Regions from separate parts of the Streptomyces sp. NPDC028314 genome, predicted to be linked through region 1. Evidence: predicted binding sites of a transcription regulator. Region 1 holds the regulator's gene; the other holds the start of a gene.
The links. Region 1 encodes HspR, which represses chaperone genes until heat shock. Its sites were predicted from a motif close to TTGAGNNNNNNNNNCTCAA; they were not measured.
Positions count from the first base shown of each region.

Region 2: a site for HspR is predicted at 2,277-2,295, ahead of lon (endopeptidase La). Genes of this name have one in related genera too.

Region 1 is NZ_JBVHTP010000002.1:445,005-449,172, forward strand. Features, by position in the region: gene grpE (nucleotide exchange factor GrpE) at 1-469, shown strand, start outside; gene dnaJ (molecular chaperone DnaJ) at 512-1,696, shown strand; gene ACZ4TG_RS06265 (heat shock protein transcriptional repressor HspR) at 1,698-2,159, shown strand; gene ACZ4TG_RS06270 (helix-turn-helix transcriptional regulator) at 2,271-3,305, opposite strand; gene ACZ4TG_RS06275 (hypothetical protein) at 3,483-3,692, shown strand; gene ACZ4TG_RS06280 (Rieske (2Fe-2S) protein) at 3,692-4,006, shown strand; gene ACZ4TG_RS06285 (pyridoxamine 5'-phosphate oxidase family protein) at 4,148-4,168, opposite strand, start outside.
Region 2 is NZ_JBVHTP010000026.1:56,228-60,395, reverse strand. Features, by position in the region: gene lon (endopeptidase La) at 1-2,254, opposite strand, end outside; gene ACZ4TG_RS37575 (DUF3027 domain-containing protein) at 2,366-2,650, opposite strand; gene ACZ4TG_RS37570 (DUF4097 family beta strand repeat-containing protein) at 2,763-3,539, opposite strand; gene ACZ4TG_RS37565 (sulfurtransferase) at 3,604-4,168, opposite strand, start outside.

The DNA of each region.
Region 1 (4,168 bases):
CCTCCAGCGGCTCCAGGCGGAGTACCAGAACTACCGCCGCCGGGTGGAGCGGGACCGTATCGCCGTCAAGGAGATCGCGGTCGCGTCCCTGCTGACGGAACTCCTCCCGACCCTGGACGACATCGGCCGGGCGCGGGAGCATGGCGAACTGGTCGGCGGCTTCAAGTCGGTGGCCGAATCGCTGGAGACCGCCGCCGCCAAGATGGGGCTGCAGCAGTTCGGCAAGGAGGGCGAGCCCTTCGACCCGACGATCCACGAGGCCCTGATGCACTCGTACGCGCCGGACGTCACCGAGACGACCTGCGTGGCGATCCTGCAGCCGGGCTACCGGATCGGCGAGCGCACGATCCGCCCCGCGCGGGTCGCGGTGGCCGAGCCCCAGCCGGGTGCGGCTCCCGCCGCCAAGTCCGAGTCCGCGGACGGCGACAAGCCGTCTGACAAGGACACGGATGCCCCCGACGAGGGCTGACGTCGAACAACATGTAGGTGCACGGAAGGAGGGCCACCGAGGATGAGCACGAAGGACTTCGTCGAGAAGGACTACTACAAGGTCCTCGGTGTCCCGAAGGACGCGACCGAGGCCGAGATCAAGAAGGCGTACCGGAAGCTCGCCCGCGAGTTCCACCCGGACGCCAACAAGGGCGACACCGCGGCCGAGGAGCGCTTCAAGGAGATCTCCGAGGCGCAGGACGTCCTCGGCGACCCCAAGAAGCGCAAGGAGTACGACGAGGCCCGCGCCCTGTTCGGCAACGGGGGCTTCCGCCCCGGTCCGGGCGGGGGCGGCGGCTCGTTCAACTTCGACCTCGGAGACCTCTTCGGCGGCACCCAGCAGGGTGGCGCGGCCGGCGGCTTCGGCGGCGGCCTGGGCGATGTCTTCGGCGGACTGTTCAACCGCGGCGGCGCCGGCGCCGGTACGGGAACCCGTGCCCAGCCGCGCCGCGGCCAGGACATCGAGTCCGAGGTCACGCTGTCCTTCACGGAGGCCGTGGACGGCGCGACCGTCCCGCTCCGGATGTCCTCGCAGGCGCCCTGCAAGGCCTGTTCCGGCACCGGCGACAAGAACGGCACCCCCCGGGTGTGCCCGACCTGCGTCGGCACCGGCCAGGTCTCGCGGGGCAGCGGCGGCGGCTTCTCGCTGACCGACCCCTGCGCGGACTGCAAGGGCCGCGGCCTGATCGCCGAGACCCCGTGCGACATCTGCAAGGGCAGCGGCCGGGCCCGCAGCTCCCGGACCATGCAGGTCAGGATCCCGGCGGGCGTCTCCGACGGCCAGCGGATCCGGCTGCGCGGCAAGGGCGCTCCGGGCGAGCGCGGCGGTCCGGGGGGCGACCTGTACGTCGTCGTCCACGTCGGCAGCCACCCGGTGTTCGGCCGGCGGGACGACAACCTCACGGTGACGGTCCCGGTGACGTTCGCCGAGGCCGCCCTGGGCGCCGAGATCAGGGTCCCGACCCTGAACGGCCCTCCGGTCACCCTGAAGCTGCCCGCGGGCACCCCCAACGGCCGTACGATGCGGGCCCGCGGCAAGGGAGCGGTCCGCAAGGACGGCACCCGCGGCGACCTGCTGGTGACGGTGGAGGTCGCGGTGCCGTCCGAGCTGTCCGACAAGGCCCGCGAAGCGCTGGAGATGTACCGCGACGCGACGGAGTCCCAGGACCCGCGCGCCCTCCTGTTCGAGTCCGCGAAGGGAGCATGACATGGACGGCCGCCGCAGACAGTCTCGATTGGGTGGGGCTTACCAGCTCACCGATGAGACCCCGGTCTATGTGATCTCGGTGGCCGCCCAGCTCTCGGGGCTGCATCCGCAGACCCTCCGCCAGTACGACCGCCTCGGCCTGGTCTCACCGGACCGTACGGCCGGCCGCGGACGGCGATATTCGGCCAGGGACATCGAACTGCTCCGCACGGTGCAGGCGCTGTCCCAGGACGAGGGCATCAACCTCGCGGGCATCAAGCGGATCATCGAACTGGAGAACCAGGTCGCGGCCCTCCAGCAGCGCGTGGCCGAACTGTCCACAGCTGTGGACGGTGCGGCGGCCGCCCTCCAGGCCCGCGAGGCCCAGGTGCACGCCTCGTACCGCCGCGACCTGGTCCCGTACCAGCCGCCGCAGCCGGGGAGCGCCCTGGTCGTCTGGCGCCCCAAGCGCCCGATGGACTGAGACGGGCAACGCCACTCGCGCCCGCTCGAAGGCCCTGACCAAAGGCTCTGCCCGGAGGCTCTTGACCGAAGGCCCCGCCCGGATCCCCGGGCGGGGCCTTCGGCGTTCGTCTCAGGCCTCGTCCTCCGGCAGGTGGGGCTCCGTGCTGTGCAGGATCCCCGACTGGGCGATGAGGAAGCCGAGCTGGGCCCGGCTGCCGCTGCCGAGGGCGGTGGCCAGCTTGGCGATGTGCGCGCGGCAGGTCCGTACGTTCATCCCCAGCCGGCGCGCGATCGCCTCGTCCACGTGGCCCTCGACCAGAAGCTGCGCGATGGACCTCTGCACGCCGGAAATCCCGTCGTGCATGTGCGTGTACGTCACCTCTTCGCTGAGGGGCACAGCGCGCCGCCAGAGCTGCTCGAACACCTTGATGAGGTAGTCGACCAGCCCCGGGTGCCGCAGTTCGAGCGCCACCCGCCGGTCGTCGCTCACCGGGATGAAGGCCACGGTGCGGTCGAAGATGATGAGCCGCTCGATGAGCTCCTCCAGCGTGCGGATCTCCACCTTGCCCGCGGAGATGCGGTCCACGTAGGCGAGCGTGCCCTGGCTGTGCCGCGCGGTGTGCTGGTAGAGGGTCCGGATGCTGATGCCCCGGTCGATCAGCGGGGCGTCCCGTTCCAGCGCCTGGGTGAGGGCGAGCGAGGGCCTGGCGCCGCCCGGCTGGACCGTCAGCATCTCCGTGTGGCAGTCCGCGGTGGCCAGGTCGAGGGCCGCGTTGATGCGGTCGAAGCCCTCCAGCACCGTGATGGCGTGGGTGTTGGCCGGGTTCTGCGCACTGATGGTCAGAAACGGCTCGAAAGCATCGGTGAGATCTACAGCGGTGCGACGACGGTCCTGGATCTCGCGTTCAATCGGATGCAGCCGTTGCGCCAGAGCGACGGATGGGGGAACCGGACGCAGTTGGTTCGCGTCATCAGGGTCGGGCTGCAGTAGGGCGAATTCAAGCAGGCAGGGGGCCTGCTGAACCTCGCTCCGAGCGATCCGGCCGGTGCTGAGCGCCGCCGCGTACAGCCGCGTTCCCTCGGCGCACAGGGACGTGACGGAGTGGGGATGTGTCGGGTTTGTCGCACTTTTGGGCAAATCTCCACCCCCCAGGGTCCTGAACATGCAAGAACATGATGCATCGTCCCTGTGGCATTGACGTGCCTGAATGAGCCATCGTCTGTCAGGCGGGGGAGAGGATTCCATCAAGTGAGGACGAAGCCGACCATGTATAAGAGAATGCTTCGCTCGGCGCTTGCCGTTGTTTTCTCCGCTGTTGCGGCCTTTGGAGCAGTCAGTGCCGTGCAGAGTGAGGCGGGGGGCGCTCTGGCCATAGACAGCGGCTGGACCAGCGGCTCGACGGGCGAGTCGGACAGTGGCTGGACCACCCCACCGGTCAGCGACTCCGGCAAGACCGCCGGTACGAAGGTCAAGTCGGACAGCGGCTGGACCAACAAGCCGGCCGCCGCGTCCGACTCCGGTTGGACCGCTCTGCCTGCGATGGCCGCCTGATGACCCCCGACGACCGAGACTTCCGGCGCGAGATGGCTTCGGCGTACCGGTCCGGGTGGCAGTTCATCGATCTCGCCACGGCGATCCCCCACGCCGGCGACTCGTTGATGGTCACCCTGTTCGGCCAGCCCATCGTCGTCGTGCGCGAGGAGGACGAAGACGTCCGCGCCTACCGCTGTCTGCGCCGCCCCCGGGGCGCACCGCAGCCCGTCCGCTGCGAAGTGCGGTACGGCATGGTCTTCGTCAACCTCGATCAGCGCGACCACCAGCTCTTTGAACCCGATATCACCGCCGCCACCCCCCGCAGTGCCTGAAGCGATTCCCCCGTCGTTGCAGATCGCTCAGGCGCTACCCCCACACAACGGCGCCATCGTGGACCTGACCACGATGGCGCCGTTGTGCTGTCTCCGTCCAGTGGTTGAACAAGACAAACAAGTTTCCGCGTCAGGCCTGCTCTAGGCCCGCCCCATCGCCCG
Region 2 (4,168 bases), on a different contig from region 1:
TGATCACGGTCGTCAGGCCCGCCCGGTGCGCGGCGAGCAGCTTCTGCTTCACCCCGCCGATCGGCAGGACCCGGCCGGTCAGCGAGACCTCGCCGGTCATCGCCACGTCGGTGCGGACCTGCCGCCCGGACAGCAGCGAGGCCAGCGCGGTCGTCATGGTGATGCCCGCGCTCGGGCCGTCCTTGGGCACCGCGCCCGCCGGGAAGTGGATGTGCACGCCCCGGTCCTTGAGGTCGGCGACCGGAAGCTCCAGCTCCGCGCCGTGCGAGCGCAGGAAGCTGAGCGCGATCTGCGCGGACTCCTTCATCACGTCGCCCAGCTGTCCGGTCAGGGTCAGCCCGGCGGCGCCCGTCTCCGGGTCGGCCAGCGAGGCCTCGACGAAGAGCACGTCACCGCCCGCGCCCGTCACGGCCAGACCGGTGGCCACGCCGGGTACGGCGGTCCGCCGCTGCGCCGGGTCCTGTGCGGACTCCGGGACGTGGTGCGGACGCCCGATGAGGGCACGCAGGTCGTCGGCGCCGATGCTCAGGGGCAGTTCCCGCTCGCCCAGCTCGTGCTGCGAGGTGACCTTGCGCAGCAGCCGTGCGATGGACCGCTCCAGGGTGCGCACCCCCGCCTCCCGGGTGTACTCCCCTGCCAGCTTGCGCAGGGCGCCCTCCTGGAGGACCACCTCGTCGGCGGCGAGTCCGGCGCGCTCCAGCTGCCGGGGCAGCAGGTGGTCGCGGGCGATGACGACCTTCTCGTCCTCGGTGTACCCGTCGAGCCGGACGAGCTCCATCCGGTCGGCGAGGGCCTCCGGAATGGCCTCCAGGACATTGGCGGTGGCCAGGAACACGACGTCGCTCAGGTCGAGCTCCACCTCCAGGTAGTGGTCCCGGAAGGTGTGGTTCTGCGCGGGGTCGAGGACCTCCAGCAGGGCCGCCGCCGGGTCTCCGCGGAAGTCGGAGCCGACCTTGTCGATCTCGTCCAGGAGGACGACCGGGTTCATCGACCCGGCCTCCTTGATGGCGCGCACGATCCGGCCCGGCAGCGCGCCGACGTACGTCCGCCGGTGGCCGCGGATCTCGGCCTCGTCCCGTACGCCGCCGAGCGCGACGCGGACGAACTTGCGGCCCATGGCGTGCGCGACGCTCTCGCCGAGGCTCGTCTTTCCGACCCCGGGAGGGCCTACGAGCGCCAGCACGGCTCCGCCGCGCCGCCCGCCGATGACGCCCATGCCCCGCTCGGAACGCCGCTTGCGCACGGCGAGGTACTCGGTGATGCGGTCCTTCACGTCGCTCAGTCCGGCGTGCTCGGCGTCGAGCACCGCCCGGGCCCCGCGGATGTCGTACTCGTCCTCGGTGCGCTCGTTCCAGGGCAGTTCCAGCACGGTGTCGAGCCAGGTCCGGATCCAGGAGCCCTCGGGAGACTGGTCGCTGGAGCGCTCCAGCTTGTCGACCTCCTTGAGCGCGGCCTCGCGCACCTTCTCGGGCAGGTCGGCGGCCTCGACCCGGGCGCGGTAGTCGTCGGACTCCTCGCCCTCCTTCTCGCCGCCCAGCTCGCGCAGTTCCTTGCGGACGGCCTCCAGCTGCCGCTTCAGCAGGAACTCGCGCTGCTGCTTGTCGACGCCGTCCTGTACGTCCTTGGCGATGGACTCGGCGACGTCCTGTTCGGCGAGGTGGTCGCTCAGCGCCTTGATCGCGAGCTTGAGCCGGGCGACGGGGTCGGTCGTCTCCAGCAGTTCCACCTTCTGGGCCACGGTCAGGAACGGCGAGTACCCGGAGTTGTCGGCGAGCGCCGAGACCCCTTCGATCTGCTGCACGCGGTCCACGACCTGCCAGGCCCCGCGCTTCTTGAGCCAGCTGGTGGCGAGCGCCTTGTACTCCTTGACGAGCTCGGCGGCGGCCCCGGGCAGCGGATCCGGCACCTTCTCGTCGACGGACTCGCCCTCGACCCAGAGCGCGGCCCCGGGGCCGGTGGTCCCGGCCCCGATGCGGACGCGCCCGCGCCCCCGGATGAGGGCGCCAGGGTCGCCGTCGGAGAGCCGCCCCACCTGCTCGACGGTCCCCAGCACACCGATGCCGGCGTACTTCCCGTCGACCCGCGGCACGAGCAGCACCCGGGGCTTCCCGCTGCCCGCGGCGGCCTGAGCGGCCTCCACGGCCCCTCGCACCTCGGCGTCGGACAGGTCCAGCGGTACGACCATTCCAGGCAGCACGACCTCGTCGTCGAGCGGCAGCACGGGCAGAGTGAGCGTTACGGACGTCGAAGCCATGATCTTCCCTCCGGCAGTGAAGTTGAGCTATGCCGACTCAATGCCTGTGAGTCCCCCGATGTTCCCCAACGCCCGTTCGCCGGGGGCGAACAGCCAGTGGAGGCCCTCTGATCAGCCGAAAGATCCGTCTTCGCGGTCGGTGAAGTCTGCACAGCCGTCGTGCTCGAAGCGCATCCGCCCGTCGGACGCCGACCCCGCATGGGTGCAGGCGCCCCAGCCCTGCCCGAACTCTCCGCCGAGCGCCGTCCAGAACCGGCACCCGCCGCACTGCTCGGAGTACCACTCGTCGCGGTAGCCGGGCTCGCCGGCGGGCCGGTTCAGCCGTCGCAGCCAGCGCGCGTGGACCTCGTCGTTGTGGCCGCGGTCGTCACCCGTCCACGGCATGCCGGACGTCATCCGATCCCCGCTCCCTCCACCGGCTCCCCCGGTGCGCGGGGCCAATCTGCACGGAACCGGCGCCGGTCCGCCAGCCGATTCCCGCGGGTCCCGGCCCTCTGCCTCGGGCCCGTCAGGCGGCCGAGACGCGGACGTCGCCCGAGGTGGTCTTCACGGCGAGACGGGCGGTGGCCGCCGGGTCGGCGTCGAGGCCGACCTCGCGGTCCCCCGAGGTGGTGGAGACCTCGACCCGGTAGGGCCCGGACGGCACCTGCAGGGTGACGTTGCCCGAGCCGGTGTCGGCGTTCACCGAGGCCGGGGGCGCGGCGAAGTCCAGGCGGGCGTCCCCCGAGTCGGAGCGGACGTCGGCGCCCGGCCCGGACAGGCCCGCGCCCGTGATGTCACCGGAGGAGGTACGTATCTTCAGCGCGCCCGCGATCCGCTCGGCCTTCACCGGGCCGGAGGAGGTGGCGAGGTCGGCGGCGGCCACCCCGGACACCGTCACCCGGCCGCTGCTGCTCTCCAGTTTGACCGTCGCCGAGGCCGGGACCTCCAGGCGGTAGTCGACGTAGCAGCTGCCGGAGCAGCCGTTGCTGAAGGTGAGCAAGCCCCCGGCGACCTGCTGGCCCGGCCGGGGGGTCTCGTTGCCCCGGTAGTGGACGGTGCGGTGGACGGTGACGCCCGGGCCGCTGCCGGGGGTGACCTCGATCGAGCCGTGCCGCGCGTCCGTGACCTCGACCGCCGAGACGGCCTCGGTGACCGTGGCGTCGGAGTCCGCGGTCCTCATCGTGTGCGAGGAGAGCGAGCAGCCGGAGAGGAGCAGCCCGCCGGCCAGGGCGACGGCGGTGGCGGTAACGGTGGCGGCAAGTGCCTTGTGGGCGGGGCGGGCTGACGTGGCGTGAAGAGGCATGACGCCAGTCTGGGCAGGCGCGCGCCGCGCGGCGATGGGGGCCGTACCCCGAGCCGCGGTGGGGTTATCCCCCCGTCACGACCGGGAGTTCCGAGGGCAGGCCCCACTCGCTCCACGAGCCGTCGTACACCGCGAGGTCCCGGTATCCGGCCAGGTCGGCGCCCAGCGCGAGCACGCAGGCCGTCACCCCCGACCCGCAGCTGAAGTACAGCCGCTCCCGCTCTCCCGCCAACGCGCGGAAGGCCTCGCGAAGTTCCGCGGCGGGCCGCATCAGCCCGCCCGGCCCCTTGAGGTCGCCGAAGGGGAGGTTCAGGGCGCCCGGCATGTGGCCGCCGCGCAGCCCCGGCCGGGGTTCGGGTGCCGTGCCCGCGAAGCGCTCCCGGGTCCGGGCGTCGAGCACGGCCGCCGCCGGGTCCGCCAGGGCGGCGGCCACGGCGGCGCTGTCCACCAGGAGCCCGGCCCGCGGCCGGGCGGTGAAGGAGCCGCGCGGGCCCTCGTACGCCGGTCCGGTGTCCTCCACGGGCAGGCCGGCGGCGACCCAGGCGGGGAGGCCGCCGTCGAGGACCGCAGCCCGGTCGAAGCCCATCGCGCGCAGCATCCACCACGCCCGGGCGCTGGAGTGGATCCCG